Regions from separate parts of the Paenibacillus sp. FSL H3-0333 genome, predicted to be linked through region 1. Evidence: riboswitches for the same ligand, from Rfam matches in the RefSeq annotation. Region 1 holds a riboswitch; each other region holds the start of a gene.
What was found. Region 1 has a riboswitch for thiamine pyrophosphate ahead of MHH78_RS00330 (ABC transporter substrate-binding protein). Riboswitches for the same ligand answer to the same signal wherever they lie in the genome.

Region 1 (4,209 bases):
CGCTGGAGTTCAGTGAAGCTGAGCTTGCCTTGAACACAGTGTCCGCTGAGCCGCGTTTAGCTGCTCCATCGGAAGAGGAGCTTGAAGCCTTGCAGCGGATCAGAATGCGCACCTTATCCCTGATTGAGACCACTCCCGCAGAGCAGCGTCTGCCTCCCGTCCGCAAGAGCCGCAGGCAGGCATTTACCAGAGTTGCTGCAGCCCTCCTTATTGCAGCAGGACTGGTGGTCACTTCGCCCAGCGTCCAGGCAGGTCTAAAGCAAGTCTTCAGCTTCTTGCCCGGCCTCCACACCGTGCTGGAGAATAGCCCGAACAGTCCGCTATATGTGCTGAAGAAGCCCTTCACCGCTGCTGTAGGCAAGGGTGAGCTGACCGTCAATGCTATACTTGTGCAAGAGAACCGAGCAACCATTAATCTGCGGGGGCAAAATATTCCCATTATTAATGAATTTCAAGCAGATATCGGAGGAAGCCGCTACACCTTCACGTTCAATTCGCGCACTTTCTCCGGAGACTGGGATGCAAGTTATAGCGCTCTTCTTCCCCCTGATTTCACTTTACAGGCTGAAGGAGCGGTTACCTTGTATATCAATGGCATGGTCCTCGGCCCGCTGGTCCTTGGGTCGCCGGAGACCGCCGATGACCTGCAGCAGCTCGGGGTCAGCGATATTCAGCAGGATGTGCGGATTTCAGCTTTTCCGGTACGTCTGGATGACAGGTTTGTCCGTGTTGAGTTGGTTTCGGCGCTCATGCGGACGGCATCCGCTGCGTCTTCTTATAGACTGGAGCCGCTAAGCTTCTGGAGCGGCACATCTGTCAAGGATGCAGCAGGAGCGGATGTCCCTATTGAGTATTCTAAATTCTCTATAGGCTACCCTTCCGAGCTCTTGTTCCGTGAACAGAAGGAGGCCGGGGAGGACGCTTATACGGTGGTTATTCCCTACATGCAGGTATCCGATCAGAAAGCCGCCTCCCAGGAACTTACCCTGCCGCTGCCCACTGTTGGAGAGAGCAGAACACTGGAGATTACTGCTGAGATCGCCGGCTGTCCGGTAGATTTCACCCGTATCACGCGAAGCAGTGAGACCCAGGTCACTGTAGACGTGGACTTGAAATTTGACCCGGCGATGGTAAAGTCGCTTACCCATTTCACTATTAGCTATGCTGGCTCTAAGGAACCTTATTTCTTTAGCTATAAGGAGAGTGAAGGAACTCCGCCTTTCATGAAGGCTCTTCATCTGAATGCAAAGCCTGACGCGGACATGCTGCGTATTAAATTGTCCAGGCCCGTGTTTGTATTGAAAGGTCCCTGGACTCTGCCGCTCAAACTGGGGGATTAGGATATGGAGGGTGGACAATGTCGAAGCTGCCGTCTATAATACACCGTAAGAACATAGCAATACCCGTGAACTTTATAGAACCAGGGGTGCTGGAATTGGCCGGCTGAGATTGTATCCCACAAGATACTGACCCTTACACCTGATCTGGATAATGCCAGCGTAGGAATCTTCATTCAACACAGTGCCTTGAGCGGTACTGAAGCTGAATCCCCTCACGCAAGTCACTGGCGTCCCGATCTTCGGGACGCTTTTTTGATTCTAAGTATGTACAGGAATAGGGTTTCTGTAAGCTCTGAAGACCAGGGGTTGCTGGAAGGAGAGAAAAAGAGAAATGGGAGTCAAAAAAACAGGAATGCTGCTGATCAGCTCCATGCTGGTTCTCGCGGTCGCGGGATGTGGCGGCGGGAACAACAGCGGCAATGCGGGGGCCAGCGCACCTGCTGCCGGTAACAGCACGGCTGCACCTGATGCAACCGCAGCCGCACCCACGGATGCCAAGACGCTGACGCCGGTCAAGATTGCCCTGGACTGGACGCCGAACACGAATCATACCGGCCTGTATGCAGCCAAAGAGCTGGGCTATTACGCGGAGGAAGGTCTTGACGTCCAGATTGTACAGCCTGGCGCTGCCGGGTCGGATACAATGGTCACTTCCGGCGAAGCCCAGTTCGGCATCAGTGCCCAGGAGGCGCTGACCCTGGCCCGTCTGCAGGATGTGCCGCTGGTATCGATTGCTGCAATCATTCAGCATAATACCTCGGGCTTCGCGGCTCCGAAGGACCGCAATATTAAGACGCCGAAGGATTTTGAAGGCAAAACGTACGGAGGCTGGGGCTCCCCTGCGGAGCAGGCTGCCATGAAAGCCATTATGGACCCCGAAGGCGGGGATGTCTCCAAGGTGAAGCTGGTGAATATCGGCGAAGCGGACTTTTTCACAGCCGTGAAGCGGGATATTGACTTCGCCTGGATCTTCTATGCCTGGACCGGGGTGGAAGCCGAGCTGCGCGGGGAGCCGCTGGATATGCTGTATCTTAAGGATTATGCGCCGCAGCTTGATTACTACACACCGGTGCTGACCACCAGCGAGAAGGAGATCGCCGAGCATCCTGAAGTGGTGAAGGCCTTCCTTAAGGCTACGTCAAAAGGCTATCAGTACGCCATCGACCACCCGGAAGAAGCCGCGACGGTCTTGTCCGATGCTGTACCTGATCTGGACCCCAAGCTGGTGCTGGCCAGCCAGAAATGGCTTAGCCCGAAATACAAGGACGACGCCCCGCGCTGGGGTGAGCAGAAGCTTGAGATCTGGAAGAATTACGCCGACTGGATGTACGGCCTGAAGCTGCTGGATAAGCCGCTGGATGCGGAGAGTACGTTTACGAATGAATTTTTGCCGGAATCATAATGAACCCGCATGGCGGGAATCTTATACTTAACTTGGAGAGGAAGGATTCATCATGGCTAACACACTGCTCAGCATTCAGGTAATTCCCAAGACACCGAACAACGAGGATTCCATCCCTTACGTGGACAAGGCTATAGAGGTCATTCAAAAGTCAGGCGTGAAGCATCAGGTGAATCCACTGGAGACCACGATGGAAGGCGAGCTGTCCGAGCTGCTGGATATTGTGCGTGATATGCATGAGGCGCTGATCGCTTCCGGCAGTCCTAGTGTCATCTCACAAATCAAGATCGCCCATAATCCGGGCGGCATCAGCATGGATAAGCTGACGGAGAAATACCGGCCGTGAGAAGCACCTGGAAGCTAGTGTGGCCGCCCTTTGTGGCGGTCCTCTTTTTTGTCGGGATATGGCAGCTATCAGTCATGCTGTTCGACATCCCGGCTTACCAGCTGCCCAGCCCCGCGGATATCGCGCGTGAGACGAAGAACAACGCCTCCGGGATTTGGGAGCACACCGCCGCCACGCTGCGGCTGACCCTGATCGGCTTCCCGGTCGGCACAGGCATCGGCCTGCTCACCGCCTTGCTGCTGCATCTGCTGCCCTGGGTCAAGCGAGCGCTCTATCCGCTGCTGATCCTCAGCCAGAATGTGCCCTCCATTGCGCTTGCCCCGCTGCTGATTATCTGGTTCGGGTTCGGCCTGCTGCCCAAAATCATCCTGATCACCCTCGTCTGCTTCTTCCCTGTGGCTGTTGCGACCATGGGCGGGCTGACGCAAAGCGACCGGGTAATGCTGAATTATATGAAGATGGCCGGTGCAGGCAAGTGGCAGATCTTCACCAAGCTGGAGCTTCCCGGCTCGCTGCCCTCCCTGTTCTCCGGGCTCAAAATCTCCGCCACTTATGCGGTGATGGGCGCAGTGGTGGCCGAATGGATCGGCGCCGACAAAGGGATCGGCTACTATATGCTGCTGCAGAAGTCCTCTTACCGTGCGGACCGGATGTTCGTGGCCATCGCTATTATCGTGCTGCTGAGTCTCGTATTATTCGCGCTCATTGCCCTGCTGGAGAGATGGCTGGTGCGCTGGAAGCCGCGCAAGGAAGCTTAATGCCCAAGGAAGGATATCCCAACACGGAAGTACTTATAATCAACTGAAGGAGGTTACGCGAAGTGTCTGAGCTTACGAGGATTGAACTGGAGAAGGCGGACGGAGACGGACGCCTGGGTACTCGGAGTGTGCCGCCTGCGCTCGAAGTCAGCGGCATCAGCAAGTCGTTCAAGCACCGCCGCCGGGAGACACAGGTGCTGAATCAGGTGTCCCTGACCGTGGAGCCGCAGGAATTCGTCTCCATTGTCGGCCCGTCCGGCTGCGGCAAAAGCACGCTGTTCCATATTATCGGCGGCCTTACGCTGCCGGATACCGGAACCGTCCGCATGAACGGCATCCCGGTGACCGGGCAGCGCGGCAAGA
Region 2 (4,209 bases), 5.8 Mb from region 1:
CACGAAGCGCACGCTTCACATCCTCTGCCGTATACCGGCTCCATAGCGCCGCATAAGGAAGCTGCTCCAGCCGGGTCATCGTCTCATAAAAGCTCATAACCGTTCTCTCCTCCCTATTCCATCTGTTAGGCCAAGAACCCGGTCAACGGTGAAGAGGCTGCCGCCGTCTCCTCTACGGGCCCCAGTCCAGCGAGATAAGCCTTGCGCCCTGCAGCTACCGCGTCACGGAAGGCTTCTGCCATCAGCAGCGGATCTGAGGCGGTGGCAATCGCTGTATTGAGCAGGACCGCTGCGGCCCCCATCTCCATTGCCTCGGCCGCCTCGGACGGTCTGCCGATTCCGGCATCCACGATCACCGGCAGCTCCGTCTCGGAGATCAGAATGCGGATCAGCTCCTTGGTCTGCAGCCCGCGATTGGACCCGATCGGCGCTCCCAGCGGCATCACGGCCGCAGCCCCCGCTGCCTTCAGCCGCAGGGCGGCGGACAGGTCAGGACTCATGTACGGAAGCACCACGAAGCCCTCTGCTGCCAGGATCTCGGTCGCCCGGATGGTCTCGGTATTATCCGGCAGCAGATATTTCTGGTCGTTGATGACCTCAATCTTCACCCAGTTCCCCAGCCCCGCCGATCTCGCCAGCCGGGCAATCCGTACTGCTTCCTCTGCGGTGCGCGCACCGGAGGTATTAGGCAGTAAGGTCATATGGGAAGGAATATGGCTGACAATATTGTCACTGCTCTCCGGGTCCACCCGGCGCAGAGCAACGGTAATGACCTGTGAGCCTGATCGCGTAATCACCTCGGGAATGAGGGTGTTGCGGCTGTATTTTCCGGTACCAATGAACAGTCTGCTGGTTAGAGTCACTCCGCCAATCATCAATGGGTCTTGCATGTTAACGCCTCCTGGGATAAGTCTTCGTGTTCAGCCTCCGCCTACAAAATGAACCAGCTCCACCCGGTCCCCCTCACTGAGCAGTGTCTCTCCATAAACCTCTCTGCCAGCAAGCTCACCATTCAGCTCGACAATCACCAGCTTACCGGCCCACTCTGGCCGGGCCAGCAGATCCTCCAGTGTCCGGCAGCTCTCTTCGATTCTTTGCCTCTTCCCGTTAACGGTCACATTCATTCCTGTTCACCTCCTGCTGTGCCCTGTGTTTGAGCCATATCCAGCGCTTCAGCCAGCTCTGCTGCCCTGTGGACCGCTGCCCTGTGGACCGCTTCCCTGTAAGCCCGGGCCGCTGCAACCGGGTCCGGGGCTCCACAGATCCCCGACATGACAGCAATGCCAGCCGCCCCTTGGGCCAGCACCACTCCGGCATTGTCCGGGGTAATCCCTCCAAGCGCAATCAGCGGGATGCGGCTCCAGCGGACGGCCTCTGCCAGCTGCGCAAGTCCGCGTGCCTGCTGTCCGGGCTTACAGGCCGTCGGAAATACATGCCCGTAGAGGCAGAAGTCTGCTCCCTGCCTTCCAGCCTCCGCCGCCTCTTCCCGCGAGTGTACCGATCTGCCGATCCGCAGGTCCGGTGCAAGGCCGCGCACTGCGGCTGGAGGAAGACTGTGCCAGGCTAACTGTACACCGCCTGCCCCGGCGGCCAGGGCAACATCGATCCGGTCATTAATGACCAGCTTCGAAGGCGGAACCCCGGCCTGAAGCATCTGCTGCGCCGCCGCCAGCAGTTCGCGGGCGGACATGGCTTTTTCGCGGAGATGGATATAATCCACTATAGAATGTACCGCCACGGCCCAGTCGGCCAGCGCTTCAGGCGGCAGCCGCCCGTCTGAGATGACATGAATTTCGTGCAACACGTCCACCTTCCTCTCCTCAGCGCTACGCTGATCCCTACCTCCAAACACAAAAAAGACCGCTCCCCGTAAAGGAAGCAGTCTGGAATAAAAGCAGGAATACCGGTACTAGCCGTATACCCCCGCTGCATTATTCGTTCTCCACTTCCCTACGCTGGTATAAACCAGATCAGGTTCAAAGGGTCCGGACAACTTACGCCCGTCTCAGCCTTGCGGCTCCCCTAGTGATCGTTCTATGCGGTTGTTTCGTCTTGCTTGTTGTATATTAGCATATTATTTCTGTCAGGGCTATTCTTTCGTAGATTTTACTTCAATTACAAAAACCACGGATGAACTCCCTTCTGAAAATTTACCATCCTCGGTTGTCCAGAATGCTGATATGCCGTAGTAATAAACGCCATGTTCTTTTGGAGCATTAAAAGAGCCGTTCTTCAATGGAATTTGCACTTCTTTATCATCGACAAATTGCTGAACGGTTAACCCGCCGGGTGCCGGTTTATAAGTAAAAGCAACATCAATCCCCCCCTCAGGGGCTATAACAGTGGGAGTAACCCCCTGTACCATGGATTGTCCTCCTGTATAATCCGCACATCCTAATTTTCCCCAGCAATAGCTGCCTTGGGTAACCGGAATTTGGGTTTTTCCGGAAGTAACAAGGGGTAGCGGTGGCGATTCCTGTGTAATTCTAATCTCAATGCTTTTTGCATTTCCTTCCAATCTTGTATTTGCCACAAGTCTCCCTGCAAAAGGAGTCAAATAAATGAACACTACCAGAAAAACTAAAATCCCCGCTGCAGATAGAATGAATCCTTTTTTTCTAAGCATCCCAATCCCCTTTCATATCAAATTATCTAAATAGACGGAAATATATTGTAATAGTTACAAGCGCTGAAAAAAAGCCTGCCGGCAAGCGGTTAGGCTTTTTTAAAATAGAATTTATATGTTGCACACGAATCTGCATCCAGATCTTATTCTGCACCCATCATCCGTTCACAACCTCGCCGCCATTCACATGCATCACCTGTCCGCTCACATAGGAGGAATCGTCCGAAGCCAGGTACACATACGCCGGTGCCAGCTCTTCAGGCTGTCCCGGGCGCTTCATCGGCTGGGTGCCGCCGAACTCACTGACCTTCTTAGCGTCAAAGGTTGACGGGATCAGCGGGGTCCAGATCGGTCCGGGAGCTACCGCATTCACGCGGATACCCTTATCCGCCAGGTTCATCGACAGCGACCGGGTGAAGCTGAGAATGGCTCCCTTGGTGGACGAATAGTCCAGCAGCTGCGGGCTGCCGCGATACGCCGTGATGGAGGTGGTGTTAATGATCGTAGCACCTTTTTTCAGATGAGGCATGGCGGCCTTGGTCAGATAGAACATGGAGAAAATATTCGTCCGGAACGTACGCTCCAGCTGCTCCTCCGTAATGTCCTCAATATGATCCTGCGGATGCTGCTCCGCCGCATTGTTGATTAGAATGTCAAGCTTGCCGAGTCCTTCAACGGTTTGACGAATCAAGCTCTGACAGAAGCATTCGTCCCCGATATCCCCGGCGATCAGAATACACGTTCTGCCCTCCTGCTCCACCTGGCGCTTGGTCTCTTCCGCATCCTCATGCTCGTTCAAGTAGGAGATCACCACATCCGCGCCCTCCTTGGCAAAATGAACGGCAACCGCACGCCCAATCCCGCTGTCGCCTCCGGTAATGAGCGCAGCCTTTCCCAGCAGCTTGCCTGCTGCCTTGTACGCCGGTGTCTCAAACTCCGGAAGCGGGTTCATCTCACTCTCAATTCCGGGGCGCTGATCCTGCACCTGCGGTGGTAAAGTTTTGACAGGTTGCTTGCTAGTGTCTGGCATAATCCATTCTCCTTTCGCTGTCCACAGTATTGTTGATCAATCATGTTAGCATGGCTTAAGGTCTGGTGTTTATGCATCAGGCAGTGTGCCTGCTTGGCTCTACGTTATGTTACTTACCACACTTGGCAGCCGCCCAAACAAGTAATCTTCATTCAACGATACCTATAGCGGAACGATAGTCAGTAAGTAAGGAACGTTCCCAAAAAGAATATTATCTATATCCGCTAGGGGGAATGTCCTATACTTTGTGGGGAAAGACAACTACCTTAACTGAGGGGACGCTTCTATCATGGGAAATGAGCGCATCTTGCTGATGAACGGAACTGTAATCGATGGAACCGGACAGCAGCCGCTGCATCATGCAAGCATTGAGATTGTTAATGGCCGTTTCGGCACCATAACACAGCATAGTGAGAATAACGAGAGAACAGGGCATGACTCTGCCACAACAGTGATCGACCTTGAGGGTCTGTTCATTTTGCCCGGGTTTATTCACACCCATGCCCATACCAGCTTCAAGTACATACAGAATGAGCCGCTTCACGGATATCAT
Region 3 (4,209 bases), 4.8 Mb from region 1:
ATCCACCCGTCCGGTGGAGAGAGCAGGGATCAGCTCATAGCCGACATCCACCAGCTTGAGGGAGGAAGGGTCCCCGCCGTCGCTTTTGACCATCGTGTTCAGCATGGCTTCATACAACGGGACGGAGGAATATCCGGCTTGCTTGCCGGACAGCTCTCCGGGGCGGGTAATGCCGCTGTCTGCGGCTACCATGAGATGATTCAGCGGATGACGCACCAGCGCGGCAATCGACTTGACTGGAATCTGCTCACCCCGTGCCATCAGCACCTGGGGCTGATAACTGAGTGCCAGATCCACCTTCCCCGCAGCAACAAGCTTCAGCGCATCATTGGTATCGGCCGGCATCTGAATCTCAACCTCCAGACCTTCCTCAGCGAAATAGCCTTCAGCCTCTGCCGCATACAAAAAGGAGTGGACAGCATTGGGATACCAATCGAGCATAATCGTCAGCTTATGGGCCCCGCCTTTAGCCCCGGTCCCCGCCCCGGCCTCAGAGGTAGAGGGTGCAGCAGCCGGGGAGCCGGAGGCCGCCGGATTGTCCGTATTGGCACAGCCTGCCAGGACAGGCAGCATACATAGCAGCAGAGCGGGCAGCAGCAGCTTGACTGGCTTTGATATTCCACTCAACAGATAACGGGTATAGCGGATAGTAGTCATGAATAACGTCCTCTTTTCTTCAGAATAATCTTCTCCAGCGCGGCGACTGCCAGAAACAGCAGGATACCGAGCAGGGATAATAAGACAACAGCGGCGAACATCTTGGCGCTCTGCAGATTCCCGGCCATTCTGCGGCTGAAATAGCCCAGCCCCTGGCTGCCCCCAAGCCATTCCCCAATGGTTGCACCAATCACACAGTACACAGCCGACAGCTTCAGCCCGGAGAAAAAAGAGGGTAAAGCCAGCGGAACGCCCACCTTCCCGAGAATCTGCCAGCGGTTCGCGCCATATGTCAGCAGCAGCTCCCGGTAGGCGTCCGTGTTCTTGGACAACCCGTCATAGGTGCCGATGACCACCGGGAAGAAAGCGGTCAGGAAGACAACGGCGACCTTGCTCCATAGGGTGTAGCCGAACCACATGATGAACAGGGGAGAGAGGGCGATCAGCGGAACCGTCTGGCTGATAATCAGCAGCGGGTACAGCGCCTTGGCCAGCGGACGGAACAGATGCATGGCGATTCCCAGCAGGCTGCCGCAGACCACGGATAGTGCGAAGCCTGTGAGCACTTCAAGCAGTGTGGCGGGCAGATGTACCCCGAACAATAGATGGCGCTCTTCCATCAATGCCATCCACACCGCAGACGGAGCCGGAAGGATGAAGGGAGGAACCAGGCCCAGCCGGGCTACAGTCTCCCAGACTGCAAGCGTCAGCAGGGCGAGCAGGGCAGCCGGACCGTAATGCTGGAGCAATCTTCTAGGAGCGGCGGTTCTCATATAGCTTCAGCTCCAATTCCTGGCGCAGGGCGGCGAACTGCGGCTCATAGTTCAGACTGTGATGACGCGGGCGGGGGAGACCGGCTGGGAATTCCTGCATCCCGCTGCCGCCACTGCCCGTCATTAGATAGATTCTGTCACTGAGCAGCAGAGCCTCCTCCAGATCATGGGTGATGAACAGCACCGTCTTGTCCAGCTCTGCCCATAACTCCAACAGCCAGCGCTGCAATGAACGCTTGGTAATGGCATCAAGCGCCCCGAACGGCTCATCGAGCAGCAGCAGATCATTCCCCGCCGCCACGGTGCGGAGGACCGCCACGCGCTGGCGCATACCGCCGGACAGCTCCTGGGGATAAGCCCCTTCGGTTCCCTCAAGGCCGAAGCGTTGCAGCAGGGTACGGATCTCGGCCACAGCGGCCGCTTTGGGACGGCTGCGCTTGAGTTCCCAAGGCAGCAGACAATTGTCCAGCACGGTGCGCCAAGGGAGGAGGAGATCCTGCTGCGGCATGTAGGCCACACTGCCCAGCCTCTTCGCTGCTGTAATGGACTCGGCTCCGTTCAGCATAATTCTGCCGCTGCCCGGCTCTAGCAGACCGGCGATGATTTTGAACAAAGTGCTTTTGCCGCATCCGCTTCCGCCTACGACAGAAATGAATTCGCCGCGCTGCACATTCATGGATAGCCCTGAGAAGACTGGGGTCCGGGACGAACCCGTCCCGAAAGCATAGGATAGATTGCTAATGTTGATCATAAGACTATGTACGAAACCTCCTGGATTGATTGATATAGATACTGTGTTGAGCACAAAAAAGCCCCATTCATTCCCGGAGGAATGAATGGGGCGGAAGGTACAGTCAGCTGCGGCCCTGTGACGGGAACCACTGATACATTCTGCTCCACTTCCCTCCGCTGGTATGATCCAGATCAGGTTCAAAGGGTCCGGAGCTTAAGCTCCGTCTCAGTCGGCCGACTCCCCTAGTGAATAATGTTGCTATTGAATTCGTAATTGCTACTTAATATACCACAAATTCCCCTCTTGTAAAGAGCAGGCGGTCAGCGCTTCGCCAGACCGGTCACGAACAAGGTGACGATGCCCCGGGAGATGTCCAGCTTGGAGGAGTGGTGCCGCTTCTGCTCATACAGGTACAGATCAGGGCTGAGAACAGAGATTAAGGCCGTGGCGGCAAAGGCAGGATCAATGTCAATAATCTCACCGCCCTCCGCAGCACGCTGCAGCAGCTCTGTCATCATCACCCCCAGCCGCTGAAAAAAAGGATGCTCAAACTGGGTCAGCTGCTTCTTGCCGGTGAACTCGGCTTTGATCATATTCAGCAGCTCGGCATACTGCTCAATGAAATCGGCAATCTGCTCAATGCTGCTCTGCAGCTGAGCGAGAGCCGGAGCTTCACCGGCACTGGCAGCCACCTGCTGCTCCAGCCCGGACAGGAATTGATCTGCGCTGCCCTTCAGCAGTGCAGAACAGATCTCACCCTTGTCCGTGAAGCGGCGGTACAGGGAGCCTTGTCCTATGCCTGCCCGCTTGGCAATGCTGTACATGCTGACCGCCTCAAGACCGCTCTCGGTGAACAACTGGCGGGCAGCTTCAAGAATCCGCTGTACATAAGGATCGGCGGACCCGGGCGGAGCAGATTCTATGGCTTGCGGAGCTGAGCGCGGGAGCTGTGCAGCATCGGTGTCTGGCTTTTTCATGAGTACCCCTTTCAGAAAAGAATTGACACATCGGACAATTGTCCGTAGACTATGAATTGCACTTACGGACAGTTGTCCGTTCACTCATTATATAGAACAATCTGCCCGCAGGTCAATGTAGAACGCGGACAGCTCAGGAGGAGAAGAGACATGGATCAGACCTTGAAGCAGGAAGCCGATTTCCGGCTGTCCAGCATTCTGGTTCCGCTGCTGGCCATTATTGCCGGAGTATTTATGGTTGTGCTGGACAGTACGGCAATGAATGTAGCCTTGTCCAGGCTGGTGGTGGATTTCAAGACGGACCTGCATACGCTGCAGTGGGTAGTTACCGGATATATGCTGGCTCAGGCTTCAGTTATTCCACTGTCAGGCTGGCTGTCTGACCGGTTCGGGGCCAAGACGGTCTTCCTGACGGCGGTAATTGTGTTTACGATAGGCTCGATTCTGTGCGCTACACCAAGCAGCGCCGAATGGTTGATTGTTTTCCGGGTCATTCAGGGACTTGGCGGTGGCTGTGTGCTCCCTGTCGGGATGGCCTATGTGTACAGACTGGCTCCCAAAAGTAAGGTTGGCGTTGTCATGGGGATTATGGGTATTCCCGTCCTGTTCGCACCCGCTATTGGTCCGGTATTGTCGGGCTGGCTGGTTGAATACCATTCCTGGCGCTGGATCTTCCTCATTAATATTCCGATTGGCATTATTGCTGTGCTGATCGGACTGCGCAAGCTGCCGAATGCGGCGAAGAACAGCGTGCCCGGCATGGATAAGCTCGGTATGGTTCTTGGCCCGCTGGCTTTTGCTTCGCTCACTTACGGGGTCAGCCAGGGCGCGCAGAGCTGGACCTCTGAGAAGACGCTGATCGGGCTGCTGCTGGGCGCTGTGGCGCTGATCGCTTTTGTCATCGCTGAACTGCGCTCCAAGACACCGCTGCTGGAGCTGCGGATTCTGAAATCCGTTGATTTCACGACAGGGATCATCGTGCAGTGGATTGCCCAGTTCGGCTTATATGGCGCGTTATTCCTGCTCCCGCAATTTCTGCAGCAGGCCCGCGGCTTCGGCGCATTTGATA
Region 4 (4,209 bases), 320 kb from region 1:
CCGCCGTCTGCTGAAGGATGAGGAGGTCGCCGGAGATGCCGGGCTGTATCATTACTGTGCGGCCGCGGCAAGCAATAGCGGAAAACATGATGAGGCGCTGCGCTGCTGGAGACAGGCAGCCAAGCTGGACCCTGCTTCCGCTGTCCCGGCGTTCTTCCTGTCCCAGCTCCAGCAGGCCCGGGCAGAAGGACAGCCTATGCCTGCTGTCAGCTATAACTATCAGCTGCCCTTCCAGGAGCAGCTGAAGCAGTGGAAGGGCAATACGGGCAGATTCACTGAAGAAGTGCGGAATAATCCGCTGCTGCGCGCCTCGTTCTTCTGGGCGCTGCGCTACGGCGATTCCGCTACGAAGCTTCAGGTGACCGAGGCTCTCCGCTGGATTGAGGACGAGGAGATGTCCGAGGTACTGCGCGGAGTTCTGGAGCAGGAGCCGCTGCAGGAGGACCGCCTGCAGGAGGCGGTATTGTTCAGCCTTCAGCGGCTGATCGGGGAGAACCTGAATGAAGCCGGCGGCTCGCCCGGCGAAGAGCAGGAGCCTGCGGCTGCTCCCGGACCCAAGGGGATGCTGCCCGGAACCGGCGGCTTATCGCCGTCCACTACCCGTATTTGAAGCAATTGCTGTTGTAAGAACACCTACTTGTAAGGAGGCCAATGTAATGTACAAAACGATTGTAATCGGAACAGGCCCGGCCGGGCTGACTGCCGCGATTTATCTGGCGCGTGCGAACCTGAGCCCGCTGGTCATTGAAGGCTTACAGCCGGGGGGACAACTGACAACGACGACAGAAGTGGAGAACTTTCCAGGCTTCCCTGAAGGGATTCTGGGTCCGGACCTGATGGACAATATGCGCAAGCAGGCGGAACGCTTCGGCGCTGAATTCAAGAATGGCTGGGTGGAGTCGGTGGACTTCTCACAGCGTCCTTTCAAGGTAACAGTGGACGGAATGGGTGTACTGGAAGCGGAGTCGGTTATTATTTCAACCGGGGCCTCTGCAAGATATCTGGGCATTCCGGGCGAGCAGGAGAATGTGGGACGCGGGGTCAGCACCTGTGCGACCTGTGACGGCTTCTTTTTCCGTAATAAAAAGATTGTCGTCGTCGGCGGCGGAGACTCCGCTATGGAGGAAGCCAGCTTCCTGACCCGCTTTGCGTCCAGCGTAACGCTGGTTCACCGCCGTCCCGAGCTGCGGGCCTCGAAGATCATGCAGGACCGGGCGCGTGACAACAGCAAGGTAACCTGGGCCTTGAACCGCACACCGGTTGAAGTAACGGTAGGAGAGACCGGAGTGAAGGGCCTTACGGTGCTTAATAATGAGACAGGTCTGACAGAGCTGGTAGAAGCAGACGGTGTGTTCGTAGCGATTGGACACACACCGAACACAGCCTTCTTAGGCGGCCAGATTAACACCGATGCCAACGGTTATATCGTGGTGAACCCGGGTACCACCGAGACCAACATCCCGGGTGTATTCGCCTGCGGCGATGTACAGGATACACGTTACCGTCAAGCGATATCGGCAGCGGGAACCGGCTGTATGGCCGCTATGGATGCCGAGAAGTTCCTGGAAGGCACGATGGTGCACGACTGGAGCGAATCGCTGGATAAATAACGGGTTTACAAGAATTACCCATACAGGTAAAATGTATTTAATTAGATAAGATACCCACTAGGGGAGCCTGAATAGGCTGAGACGGGAAAATTGAATTTCCGGACCCTTGAACCTGATCTGGATCATACCAGCGTAGGAAAGTGGAGTCGGACCTTTTTTGAATACAGTCTTATTTGACTGTTCCTTTAATAAAGCCGCTCCAGGTGGAGCGGCTTTTTGACTTGCAGGAATCTATAGATTCTTCGGCTCAGTCTGCTGCGTGACATCTTATCTGATTGACTCACAGAGTGAAGAGGAGGAGATTGGAATGTCAGAAATGATGAAGAACGAAGAGGTGGATCTTTCCGGATTCCCCGCAAGCCGTAAAGTGTATGTGGAGGGCTCACGCCCGGATATCCGGGTTCCGATGCGGGAGATCAGCCTCAGCAGAACCGAAGGCGTTGCCGGGGAAGAGGAAAATGCTCCGCTGTGTGTCTATGACACAAGCGGTATGTACACGGATGCCGCGGAGGAGATGGACATTCGGAGGGGACTGCCGCCGCACCGTTCAAGCTGGATCGCGGAGCGTGGCGATTCGGAGGAGTACACCGGAAGAGCCGTCCGGCCGGAGGATAACGGAATCCGCAGAGAAGGGGCTGCCGCAGAAGCTTATCCAGGACTGTGCAGGAATCCCCGGCGGGCCTATGTAGGCGGCAATGTGACTCAGCTGCATTATGCAAGGCAAGGGATCATCACACCGGAAATGGAGTATATTGCGATCCGAGAGAATACCCGGAAAGAGTTCGTAAGGGATGAGGTGGCTGCGGGCCGTGCTATTATTCCGGCCAATATCAATCACCCGGAGAGTGAGCCGATGATTATCGGCCGTAACTTCCTGGTGAAGATCAATGCCAACATCGGAAATTCGGCGGTCACTTCTTCTATTGAAGAGGAGGTGGAGAAGATGCGGTGGGCGACCCGCTGGGGGGCTGATACCATCATGGATCTCTCCACCGGCTCTAAGATCCATACCACCCGGGAATGGATTATCCGCAATTCTCCTGTGCCGGTCGGGACAGTGCCCATATACCAGGCGCTGGAGAAGGTGAACGGTATAGCCGAGGACTTAACCTGGGAGCTTTATCGCGACACGCTGATTGAGCAGGCTGAGCAGGGGGTGGATTACTTCACCATTCATGCCGGGGTGCTGCGGCGCTATATTCCGCTCACTGCCCGGAGAATGACCGGCATCGTATCCCGGGGCGGATCGATTATGGCTGCCTGGTGCCTGGCTCATCAGCAGGAGAACTTCCTGTACACACACTTCGAAGATATATGTGAGATCATGAAGACGTATGATGTGGCCTTCTCACTGGGGGATGGCCTGCGTCCCGGCTCTATCGCCGATGCCAATGATGAAGCTCAGTTCGCCGAGCTGGAGACGCTGGGAGAGCTGACTGCGCTTGCCTGGAAGCACGATGTTCAGGTTATGGTAGAAGGTCCGGGCCATGTGCCAATGCACAAGATCAAGGAGAATATGGACAAGCAGCTTGAGATTTGCCACGAAGCTCCTTTCTATACCCTCGGTCCGCTAACTACGGATATTGCACCCGGCTATGATCACATCACGTCGGCCATCGGGGCAGCGATAATCGGGGGGCTTGGAACGGCAATGCTGTGTTACGTTACACCTAAGGAGCATTTAGGCCTGCCTGACAAGAATGATGTGCGCGAAGGAGTCATTACCTACAAAATCGCTGCACATGCCGCAGACCTCGCCAAGGGACATCCGGGTGCGCAGGACCGGGACAACGCGTTGTCCAAGGCGCGGTTCGAGTTCCGCTGGCGCGACCAGTTTCATCTCTCCCTGGACCCGGAAAGGGCGCAGGCGTATCATGATGAGACCCTGCCTGCGGAGGGGGCAAAGCAGGCGCATTTCTGCTCGATGTGCGGCCCTAAATTCTGCAGCATGCGGATTTCGCATGATATCCGGAATTCCCATAGATGGAGCCAATCACTGTAACTTAGCTGCATGACCTAATCTATATGTAGGTACGTTGTTCATGGCCGAGAGGCCGTGAATACAGCGGAAACGTATTATTCTAAGGCTATCCCCCAAGCTGAATGGCTGGCGGGGATAGTCTTTTTGTAGTTAGTGATTACAATCACAATTCACCCCTGTACCCTATGCTAAGCTGGTGTTGAGAAGAATTCTCATTAGTGAGGTGTGCAAAAGGATGAGCAAAGCGTTGAAGCTGGATGAATCGGTCTTTGAACTGGTAACCAGGCACCTGGAAGTGGTGGAGATCATGGTGGAGCTGGGATTCCGTGATATTGCGAAGCCTGGAATGCTGCAGACTGCAGGAAGATTGATGACCCTGTCCAAAGGAATGAAATTAAAGAAAATAGAGCTGGAAACCGTTCGGCTGGCCTTTCAGCAGCATGGTTTCGAGATTATAGAATAGAAGGAGAGATTGCGATGAGCGAACTGATTAATAACCGCGAGGTCGATATTCCGGAACAGACACGCCGCCAGGCTATGCTGAGAGAGATCATCAAGGAGCTGCATGCGGGCAAAAGCGTGGAGGAGGTTAAGGCGCGATTTGAAGAGGCGGTAGGC

Region 2: linked by a shared signal. The riboswitch ahead of MHH78_RS26030 (thiamine phosphate synthase) and the one ahead of MHH78_RS00330 (ABC transporter substrate-binding protein) in region 1 are both predicted to bind thiamine pyrophosphate.
Region 3: linked by a shared signal. The riboswitch ahead of MHH78_RS21985 (ABC transporter ATP-binding protein) and the one ahead of MHH78_RS00330 (ABC transporter substrate-binding protein) in region 1 are both predicted to bind thiamine pyrophosphate.
Region 4: linked by a shared signal. The riboswitch ahead of thiC (phosphomethylpyrimidine synthase ThiC) and the one ahead of MHH78_RS00330 (ABC transporter substrate-binding protein) in region 1 are both predicted to bind thiamine pyrophosphate.

Annotation. Positions count from the first base shown of each region.
Region 1 is NZ_JBBODG010000001.1:76,509-80,717, forward strand. It holds gene MHH78_RS00325 (hypothetical protein) at 1-1,340, shown strand, start outside; TPP riboswitch at 1,413-1,523, shown strand; gene MHH78_RS00330 (ABC transporter substrate-binding protein) at 1,672-2,742, shown strand; gene MHH78_RS00335 (thiamine-binding protein) at 2,795-3,088, shown strand; gene MHH78_RS00340 (ABC transporter permease) at 3,085-3,846, shown strand; gene MHH78_RS00345 (ABC transporter ATP-binding protein) at 3,927-4,209, shown strand, end outside.
Region 2 is NZ_JBBODG010000001.1:5,881,631-5,885,839, forward strand. It holds gene thiH (2-iminoacetate synthase ThiH) at 1-97, opposite strand, end outside; gene MHH78_RS26020 (thiazole synthase) at 126-890, opposite strand; gene thiS (sulfur carrier protein ThiS) at 921-1,124, opposite strand; gene MHH78_RS26030 (thiamine phosphate synthase) at 1,121-1,810, opposite strand; TPP riboswitch at 1,931-2,034, opposite strand; gene MHH78_RS26035 (hypothetical protein) at 2,090-2,626, opposite strand; gene MHH78_RS26040 (SDR family oxidoreductase) at 2,784-3,656, opposite strand; gene MHH78_RS26045 (amidohydrolase family protein) at 3,946-4,209, shown strand, end outside.
Region 3 is NZ_JBBODG010000001.1:4,905,849-4,910,057, reverse strand. It holds gene MHH78_RS21995 (ABC transporter substrate-binding protein) at 1-657, opposite strand, end outside; gene MHH78_RS21990 (ABC transporter permease) at 654-1,430, opposite strand; gene MHH78_RS21985 (ABC transporter ATP-binding protein) at 1,411-2,181, opposite strand; TPP riboswitch at 2,315-2,417, opposite strand; gene MHH78_RS21980 (TetR/AcrR family transcriptional regulator) at 2,484-3,140, opposite strand; gene MHH78_RS21975 (DHA2 family efflux MFS transporter permease subunit) at 3,291-4,209, shown strand, end outside.
Region 4 is NZ_JBBODG010000001.1:399,580-403,788, reverse strand. It holds gene MHH78_RS01680 (tetratricopeptide repeat protein) at 1-610, shown strand, start outside; gene trxB (thioredoxin-disulfide reductase) at 657-1,610, shown strand; TPP riboswitch at 1,660-1,766, shown strand; gene thiC (phosphomethylpyrimidine synthase ThiC) at 1,918-3,612, shown strand; gene MHH78_RS01665 (DUF1858 domain-containing protein) at 3,827-4,054, shown strand; gene MHH78_RS01660 (DUF438 domain-containing protein) at 4,069-4,209, shown strand, end outside.